One region of the Shewanella frigidimarina NCIMB 400 genome, then DNA from elsewhere that is predicted to be linked to it. Evidence: predicted binding sites of a transcription regulator. Region 1 holds the regulator's gene; the other holds the start of a gene.
What was found. The regulator ArgR, encoded in region 1, controls arginine synthesis, uptake and breakdown. The targets are predictions, from matches to a motif close to ANTGAATANNTATTCANT.
Positions count from the first base shown of each region.

Region 2: argA (amino-acid N-acetyltransferase) is a predicted target of ArgR. The motif match lies at 3,665-3,682, and genes of this name have one in related genera.

Region 1 is NC_008345.1:741,730-747,038, reverse strand. It holds gene SFRI_RS03290 (GNAT family N-acetyltransferase) at 9-557, opposite strand; gene SFRI_RS03285 (hypothetical protein) at 561-779, opposite strand; gene SFRI_RS03280 (META domain-containing protein) at 902-1,327, shown strand; gene argR (transcriptional regulator ArgR) at 1,494-1,964, shown strand; gene SFRI_RS03270 (Dyp-type peroxidase) at 2,027-2,965, opposite strand; gene SFRI_RS03265 (ABC transporter ATP-binding protein) at 3,327-4,358, opposite strand; gene SFRI_RS03260 (ABC transporter permease) at 4,361-5,309, opposite strand, start outside.
Region 2 is NC_008345.1:4,560,884-4,566,192, forward strand. It holds gene recQ (DNA helicase RecQ) at 1-439, opposite strand, end outside; gene SFRI_RS19670 (thioesterase family protein) at 641-1,105, shown strand; gene rarD (EamA family transporter RarD) at 1,230-2,138, shown strand; gene argA (amino-acid N-acetyltransferase) at 2,254-3,573, opposite strand; gene rpmG (50S ribosomal protein L33) at 4,050-4,223, opposite strand; gene rpmB (50S ribosomal protein L28) at 4,230-4,466, opposite strand; gene radC (RadC family protein) at 4,588-5,265, opposite strand.

The sequences.
Region 1 (5,309 bases):
AATGGCACTTACGTAATATTAGTCGTAGCCAACAAACAATAATCACGTTGCTCGAAACTGAATTGATCAATCTCTGTCATTGCGGCTTTTTGTTGATGGGCTGCCAACGAACGCGCATTATCAGCGGCAACATACGTCACCATAAATGGAAAGGTATCCGCTACTTGTTTCTTTAATTCTGTAACCAATGCAGAAAACACTCCCTGGCCACGTTTTGATTCTTGTATCCAAACGGGTCCATATTGACAAGTGTTAGTCGTCGATAAAGCTTGCCCTTGTAAATCGGCAAACTTAAGTTTTTGAATAATATGTCGGTACAATGGTTGCGCGGAAAAAAATGACCATTTCGCTGCCATCACATACCCAATGATCACCCCTTGCTCTTCAGCTACGATAAACCAATGTTGATTTATCAACTGGCTCACCTCTGATTTGGTAAATGAATGAGCATGAAGTTGGCTGTTTGAACCTAACAACTCATCATCAACATGAGCACGCTCTAGCTGCACAATAGCAGCAACATCGGTTAATAACGCCTTACGGATAATAAATGACAATGATTATTCCTTTGACCCTGAATTGGGAGATTGTTTCTTAGCCCATTCTATCACTAGCGCAACAGGCAGCGGAGACATAATTAATGTTCCCACGCCAATGAGTAACGCAATGACCAACATTCCACTGACTTGTTGACCTATATCACTTTGCCAATATAAGCCGATGCCCACCAGCAACATAATTAAACCGACGAAATGCAACACTTTAACTAATTTGATCATTTGCGACTCTTTGATACGTTAAATAATGTTCATTAATCCAAAACATTACAATTATTTACGCTCTTATTCACACTCAAGTAGTAGAATAGTGGCAATTTTTTCGTATATGGAACTCTCTCAACATGATAAAGCATATTCTCGGCGCCACTGTTATATTTTTAGGCCTTAGTGCTTGTCAAAGCCATACTCAAATTGTCTCAAATGAACAATTAATTGGTACTTGGCATGTAGAAGTCGTCCTCGACACTCCTACCATTAATAATAGCCCAGCAACTTTAGTGTTTGCTCCAAACGGTGAATTAACAGGTAATAATAGTTGTAATCAATTTTTTGGTCGTTACACCCAACAAGGTCATCTGCTTCAACTTGCGCCATCAGGTTCAACCATGAAAGCCTGCATTGATAGCTTAATCACCCAAGAAGCCGAACTGATGCAAGCGATTTCATTGGTACAACAAGTTGATTTCTCTAAAGGAAAACTCAATCTATTGTCTTTAAATGGTGATACGCTATTAGTGCTGACAAAACAATCGTTACCCGTATCCTAAAGCTTATGGTTCAGATGAGTCGCCGGATGAGTTATTAGTGTCAGTTTAAAGTTCCACTACAAAATGAATTTTTATTCAATAAATCTGATTCTTTCTTGACTTAATAAGTCAATCTATTCAAAATGTGCTAGATTTTTGAATAACAACTATAAGATGAATTATCACTATGCCAGCGACAAGAAATCAGGATGAGCTCGTACGAACTTTTAAAGCGATTCTCAAAGAAGAACGTTTTGGAAGCCAAAGCGAGATTGTTAATGCGCTTCAAGCCGAAGGATTCGGTAATATTAATCAATCTAAAGTATCACGCATGCTCAGCAAATTTGGTGCTGTTCGCACTCGCAATGCTAAGCAAGAGATGGTGTATTGCCTCCCTGCCGAGCTAGGTGTACCTACTGCGGGTAGCCCAGTTAAAAATTTAGTACTGGATGTTGATCATAACCAAGCCATGATCGTGGTCAGAACTAGCCCAGGTGCAGCGCAATTAATCGCCCGTTTGCTCGATTCAATAGGCAAACCAGAAGGGATATTAGGTACTATTGCTGGTGATGACACAATTTTCATCTGTCCAGCAAGTATTAAAACGATTGATGAGACATTAGAAACAGTTAGATCTTTATTCAACTATAGTGAATAAAAACTCATTAAAATAAAAAAGCAATGCCATGGCATTGCTTTTTTATTGCCTAAAACGGGCTTTTACGCATCGTCAAATTGAGTTAAAAAATCCAATGATGGCACAAAGAAAGACGACCCTGTCAGCGCTTTAGTAAACAACATCAAATGATCATGATTCCCATGACCATCACCGTGCACCATACTGCGCAGCATTTGTTCGAAGTGATCAGGTGTACGGCATACTGAAATAAACATCAAACCTTGTTCTCTAATCGAACCATATGGCATGCTTTGACGTAAAATTTCTAATGAGTTACCGTGTGGATCTTTTAAGTTAACTCGTTTTGTGTGGCTGGTTAATGGTTTATCTTCTGATTCATACTCAATATCATCAACTTTGGTACGACCAAAAATATCTTCTTGTTTTTTAAGCGGTAAACGATGCCACTTACTTAAGTTATGCATGTATTTTTGAACATGAACATAACTACCTGAGACAAATTCTTCATCTTCATCACCGACAAGCGCAACTTGTTGACGATGACGTCCTTTAGGGTTTTCTGTACCATCAACAAAACCAGTTAAGTCACGGCTGTCCATAAAGCGAAAGCCGCGTTCTTCATCGACTAACTCGACCAAATCTTCAAACATTTGGTTAATTTCATTGGCGACGAGGTGCAAAATATCATAGCGATCACAACGGATATGAATAAACAAATCATATTCCATTGCTGGTGCATCACGGTTACCTTCACTCATGGCAGGAAAAGGTTTTAATAATGCTGGGCGAGCTTCTGGATAAAAGGTATCCCAAAAATTAGCCCCAATCCCCACAAAGCCATTAAAAGCACTGTCGGCATATTGATCCGTGAGTTCATAAATATATTGGGCTACATTAGCAATAGATGGGCGTAACTGATCTTCAACACCGTCGTTGGCATTAAACATCAAGTACACACTGTGTAAATTCCCTTCTGCGCAAATCCCTAACTGTTCACGAGGCATAACTTGGTTACCCATATTAACTTCATCCACCTTAATACTATATTTCGGCCTAAACGGTGATAATTTAACGCTTTGATACGACTAGAGAACGATTAACATCTCTCATCAGTTAAGCTGATCATTAGCTTAACTTAATCAAATGTAAATTACTTGAAGTGTACTCACATTTAGCCAGCTTGTAATATCTATTGTACTCATATTCGTGCAGATAACAGCTTGATCATTCATTGCAATTATTGACTAGCTCACTAGAGTTAGAGATCAAAAAATAAAACCTAACCAGCTATTTAGCTTATTTTACCACCACTTTGCCCCGAACTAAGATTAAGAATAAGAATAAGAATAAGCAGAACGATTAAGATTACAGCATTGATAGTTAATTAAAAATCACCAGTGGATGCGCTGTAATATTTATATCCACTCGTTGACCTGCCATTAATGTTGTTAATTGACTACTAACATTCAAAATATCAGCGCCAATTTGGACTTGATAATGGCATACCGTACCAAGAAAATGCCTTTCTACAATGCACCCTCGGCCATTGATGCTAGGATGTAATTCAATTTGCTGTGGTCTCAATAATAATTGCCCTTGGCTGCCAATAGGCAAAGACAATGCTTCTGTGCTGCTAAGATCGCCCAAGGAATAGTGCACTTGATGGCTGGAGGTAACCGTAACAGGTAAGTAATTACCCGCCCCTAAAAAATCGGCAACGTAGCGATCAGTTGGTTCACTGTATAAGGTTTCGGCTTTACCATGTTGAATAATGGCGCCATCTTTAAATAAAGCCAGTTTATCTGCAAACACAAATGCTTCATCTTTACTGTGAGTCACAAACACGGCACTAACATTACGTTGTTTTAATATGGCGCGAATTTCTAACATCATATCGTTACGGACTTGCGCATCGATATTAGAAAACGGTTCGTCTAACAATAATAATTCTGGCTGATATGCCAATGCACGCGCAATCGACACTCGTTGCTGTTGACCACCAGATAATTCATGTGGGTAACGAGACGCCAACCCGGTTAATTTAACCAGCTCGAGCATTTCTTCTAATCGAGCTAACCGCACAGTACGATTGATTTCATTAACCCCAAATAAGATATTGTCTGCCACGGTTAAGTGCGGAAATAAGGCATAATCTTGAAATATCATTCCAACACCACGCTGCTCACTCGCAACAAACACACCATCACCACTCAACGTTTGCCCATTGATGCTGATGCTACCTTGGCTAATGGCTTGTAAACCCGCAATCGCACGCAGTAGTGTGGTCTTGCCGCAACCGCTGGGGCCTAATAATGCGACAATTTCACCTTGCGCCAGGGTAAGATCTAAATGGCGCAACACCACTTGACCGTCATAATCACTACACACATTTTCAATGGTTAAGGTTGACATAATTAGCCTTGTTGCTCCAATGAGCGATTAAGATAAATCAAGGGAACAAGCCCAACTAACACAATAACAATAGCAGCCAATGCGCCATGTTCTAGTTTTTCATCTGACACAAATTGGAAAACATAAGTCGCTAAGTTTTCAAATCCTATAGGACGCAATAATAACGCTGCGGGTAATTCTTTCATACTTTCAATAAACACTAACAAAGCACCAGCAAATATCCCTTTGCGCAATAAAGGTAAATGTACTCGCCATAGTAACTGAGTAGGCGTTCGCCCGAGGGTAATGCAAGCCATGTCTAAAGAAGGGGAAATACGCTTATAACTGTTTTCTAAACTGCCGATGGATATTGCAATAAAACGAACACAAAAAGCAAAAATCAATGCGAAAACACTGCCAGTCAGTAATAAACCTGGGCCTCGGGCGCCAAACCAATCGTAAATATCGTTAATTGCAAAGTCGATAAACGTCAGCGGTACCAAAACACCAATCGCCAATACTGTACCCGGTAAAGCATAACCAGTGCTGCTCAATCTTGCGGGAATCTGATCACTTTTTCGCGGACTCACACGGCGCACAAACATCAGTATCAATGATAAAACCACGCACACACCACTAACAATAGCGGCAATATATAAACTGTTTAGACTGTATTGCCAAAAACGAACATCCCAACTCTCATTGAAATAATCAATAGCATAGGCACACAACACCATAAAGGGCAGCAAAAAGGCAATAAACAACAATAATGCGCAATATCCTAGTGCGACCCAAGCCATTTTCGATGACAACACATATCTGTCAGCTTCGTTGAGGGAGGATTGTTTTTGAAATAATTGCTGTTTACGACGAGCAAACCGCTCAACGCCAATCATAGAAAATACCACCAACAGCATAATGGCTGACAGCTTTGCTGCCGCCGTTAAACTGCCATAGCCAAGCCACGTGTCG
Region 2 (5,309 bases), 1.0 Mb from region 1:
CTGATTGCAGGCGCTCAATAAAATCAGGACGCAATAGTCTTTCAGGAGAGACATACAACAATTTAATCTCACCAGAATGTAATTTGCGTAACACCTCTGCACTTTGCTCACGCGGTAAAGATGAATTGAGATAAGCAGCTGACACACCACTTTGCAGTAAACTGTCGACTTGGTCTTTCATTAACGAAATTAATGGCGACACCACCACGGTCACACCAGGCAACACAATAGCAGGCAATTGATAGCACATACTTTTGCCGCCACCGGTAGGCATAATCACTAAGGTATCTTGGCCCTGTAAACTTTGCTCAATGACTTCTCGCTGCCCTTCACGAAAGGCGCGATAACCAAAAACTTGCTGCAGGCTCGCGGCAAGTACATCTTGCTCTGTCGTCAACACATCTGAGGACGCAATATTGGTCGAAATCGGAGTATCCATTAACACTACATCATCATTCAAAGGGTATTCATTTTAAAGCACTGAGCCACAGATGTCTTGAACCAAAACGCCTTTGCTATGTTTTCATCCAAGATAGAAGATTGAGTCGAAGCCACTTTAGGGTTAGATTAAATACTCTATGCCAGTAAGCCCGACCTATATACAACAACGATAATAATAATAAAACGACAAGGATTGCTCATGACCACATCTATTCAAACCCAAGCTTTACAGCAAGTTGCTAATATTTTTGATCAGCATGTTCCATTCCATAATCTGCTCGGTTTAGACATCAAACACTACGACATCAATGGAGTTGAAGTGGTAATAAAAATGAAACCCGAACTTATCGGCAATATTCATCAAAACATTCTTCATGGTGGTGTTACTGCGACATTACTTGATGTTGTCGGCGGACTCACGGTATTTGCTGGGCTAGTTGCCAGTAGAGAAGATTGGACCCTTGAAGAACTACAACAACGTTTAACCACCTTAGGCACTATCGATATGCGGGTCGACTTTTTACGTCCAGGCCGTGGTGAAATCTTCACAGGCACTGGCACCGTTATCCGCTCTGGTAATCGTGTATCCGTTTGCCGGATGGAGTTACATAATGAGCAAGGAGTTCATATCGCATTTGGTACTGGCACTTATATGGTGGGCTAAGTTCCATTAGCGCAATATAAAGCTGACACTTGAGCGATAAAAGAAATCGCTTAAGCACTTGTGTCATGCAGGGGGGCGACCTACAATCGCCCTCTCTTTTAGATCTTCCCACTGTTGACTCACTATGCCTGATTTAGAATACCGTAAAGGGGTGCTTCTCGCCATTTGCGCCTACACCATCTGGGGTGTTGCCCCGCTTTATTTCAAATTACTACATCATGTGCCTGCCACCGAAATATTAATGCACCGTGTCATTTGGTCATTTATATTCATGGTTATTTTGATGCAATTCATTGGTGGATTTAGTCGTTTACGTCTTATTTTAAAACAGCCTAAGCAACTACTAATATTACTGATCACTTCTGTATTAATTGCCGCTAACTGGTTACTTTTTATCTGGGCTGTTAACAACGACCACATGCTCGATGCTAGCCTAGGCTATTTTATCAATCCGCTGTTTAACGTGTTACTGGGAATGGTATTTCTGGGTGAGCGCTTGCGAAAATTACAATGGGTTGCGGTGGCGTTAGCCAGTATAGGAGTACTAGTGCAGTTGGTCTCTTTTGGCTCTATTCCGCTAGTATCATTAGCGCTGGCTGCCAGCTTTGGTTTTTATGGTTTACTGCGCAAAAAAGTCAATATTGACGCCAAATCAGGTTTATTAGTCGAAACAGCAATCTTGTTACCAATCGCTCTGGGTTATCTATTCATCACCTTAGACAGTTCGACAACTAGCATGCTGACCAACACTCTCGACCTCAATTTACTGTTAGTCGCTGCCGGTATTGTCACAACAATCCCGTTACTGTGTTTTGCAGGTTCTGCGGTCAGAATTCCCTTTTCGATTTTAGGTTTTTTCCAATACATTGGCCCTAGCATCATGTTCATCTTAGCGGTAAAACTGTTTAATGAGCCGTTTGATATCGAAAAAGGCATTACCTTTGGATTTATTTGGGGCGCGTTAGTTATCTTTGTTGGCGACATGACATTGCAACGCCAACGACGTAACGCCTTAGCCAAAGCGTCAGCATAATGAACTCTACAATGGGAAGATGAAGTCACTCAAAGCACTGATGCTTCACCCACAAAAAAGCCGGATGATTTTATACTCATCCGGCTTTTTTTATGTATTAACTGTCTTGTTACTTCTACAAATCTAACGCAAGAATTTTTGAGCGGCGCTGGTAGTTATACAGCTGTTTTTTCTTATTCGGCAGTTCTTCAACATCAACAATATTAAACCCATGTTCTAAAAACCAATGGATACTTCGGGTCGTTAACGCAAATAGACGTGAATAACCCCGCACGCGAGCTTGGCCAATAATGTTATTAAGCAAAATGCTGCCACGATCTGCATCGCGATAATCCGGATGAACCACTAAACACGCAAACTCACCCGCATTGTCTTCTTCAAACGGATACAAGGCTGCACAACCAATCACTAAGTTGTCGCGCTCAACCAGCATAAACTGTTCAATTTCCATCTCCAGTTGTTCGCGTGAGCGACGCACCAAAATGCCTTGTTCTTCCAATGGGCGAATAAGGTTTAAAATACCGCCTATATCGCTAATGGTTGCTCTACGTAAACGTTCGGCGCTTTGTGTAACAATTTGGGTACCAATCCCTTCGCGTGAGAATAACTCTTGCAGCAATGCACCGTCTTCTAAATAACTGACTAAGTGACAACGAGGCACACCTCGGCGGCATGCTTCAATACTGGCTTTTAAGAAAGCAACGGTCCCAACTGAAGTATGGTCGTCAACAGCCATTGTCTTAAGCATTTCTTCGATGTCGTCCGGCATCAACTCGGCAATGACTTCACCATTTTTACCGATAAGGCCGTTAGTATCGCTAAAACCAATAATCTTATCGGCCTTTAGCTTTATCGCTACTTGGGTCGCAACTTCTTCAGCGGTCAGGTTAAAGCTTTCACCTGTAACTGAAGCGGCAATGGGCCCCATTAATACAATACCGTTATTATCTAATTGACGACGTAAGCCTTGCGCATCAATACGGCGCACCTTGCCACTTAAACAAAAATCGACACCGTCATCTACACCTAATGGTTGTGCAATAACAAAATTACCACTCACCAAGTTTATTTGCGCGTTTTGCATCGGCGTATTGCCTAAGCTCATCGACAACCTAGCAGTAATATCAAATTGAGTAGCACCGGCAACCTGCTTGATAATTTTCAGGGTTTCATCATCGGTAATACGAATACCATTGTGATATGCCGGTTCAATTCCAGCCGCTTTTAGACCAGCATCAATCTGTGGTCTTGCTCCATAAACTAACACCACCTCAATCCCAAGTGAGTGCAACAAAGCCACATCATTTAAAATACCGCGGAATTGTGGGTGCGCTAATGCTTCTCCACCCAACATAACGACAAAAGTTTTACCTCTATGAGCATTAACATAGGGCGCAGAATGACGAAATCCATCAACTAATTCAGTGGTTCTCACGGGCAAATTCACCTCGGTATAAGTTTGATGTTCATTAATGACGATGACAATAAATGCCACATAACAGTTTGCTGTATCAAAAAAGAATGGTATTGCATTTTAATTCACTTTTAAAGCATTTTATTTCACTTTAAGTAAAACACAGTGTCTCAATATTTTATGAAAAAAGCATTACAGCCAAAAAGTTAGCTTGTTTTAGCTGTTAATAATACTTTACGCATTTAATTATGATATTTGCATCACATCTGTTTAGCAAAATTTCAACATAATTGCGCTATAACAATGTGGGGACCTCAATAAAATATCATCACACTAGCGATGTACTTCATGACGTAAACAGCTACTGCATAACCTAAATTCAGCAATTCAATACACGTCATAACTCATCCGTTAATCGTTCGATTCAGTATAGACTATTTTCAAACAGGCATAAAAAAAGCCCCAATGAAGGGGCTTTTTTAAGAATCAAAAATCAATTACTTGATTTTAGCTTCTTTGTACATAACGTGCTGACGAATGACTGGATCAAATTTCTTGATTTCCATTTTTTCAGGCATGTTACGCTTGTTCTTTTCAGTAGTGTAGAAGTGACCAGTTTTAGCACTAGATACTAATTTGATCTTCTCACGATTACCTTTAGATTTAGCCATTTTCTATTATACCTTCTCGCCACGGGCACGAAGTTCTTTAACAATCACTTCAATACCTTTCTTGTCGATAATACGGATACCTTTAGTAGATACACGTAATTGCACGAAACGCTTTTCTTCTTCTAACCAAAAACGGTGGTTTTGTAGGTTAGGTAAAAAACGACGACGAGTCGAATTTTTTGCGTGCGAACGGTTGTTACCAACCATTGGCTTCTTGCCAGTTACTTGGCATACTCTTGACATGTCAATCTTCTCCAAAACAAATTTTTAACGCTCGAGCATTAATGTGCCTCGTATGGCCGTCGCCCGAGGCACAAAGAGGGCGCATTTTATACACGATTGACCATAGAAGATCAAGCAGTGTTTATACAATCCACCCACGCTCGGCAAAGGAGACTATCTCCTGATCACCTACAACCATATGATCTAACAAAGAAACATCGATGGTTGCCAATGCATTTTTTATTCGCTCAGTTATTCGCCGATCAGCCTGACTTGGCTCTGCAATGCCAGACGGGTGATTGTGACACACAATTACCGCTGCCGCTTTTTTCTCCAAAACAAGGCTTACAACCTCGCGAGGATAAACAGAAGCAGAATCGATAGTGCCACGAAATAATTCTACAAATTGAATGACTCTATGTTGGGTATCCAACAATAGTAAGGCGAACACTTCATAGGATCGGTCTGCCAATTGTCTCATTAAATAGTCCCGAGTTAAATCAGGATTTGTCAAAATTTGCCCTCTTTGTAGATTTTCATGGGCAATTCGCTTAGAAATTTCCACTGCAGCCTGTAATTGAGCATATTTTACCGGCCCAACACCGGCTAATTTACATACTTGGCTTTTAGAGGCACTCAGTAAACTGCGCAAACCACCAAACTGATTAATCATGTTTCGGGCTAAATCCACTGCATTTTGCCCTGCCAAACCATTACGTAATATCACCGCGAGCAATTCTGCATCCGAAAGATGTCCTGCACCTTTGAGCAATAACTTTTCTCGCGGCCCTTCTCCTTGTGGCCAATCTTTAATTCCCATGAATGTCCCTTATATTCAATGTGGCGATGTCATTAAACGCATTA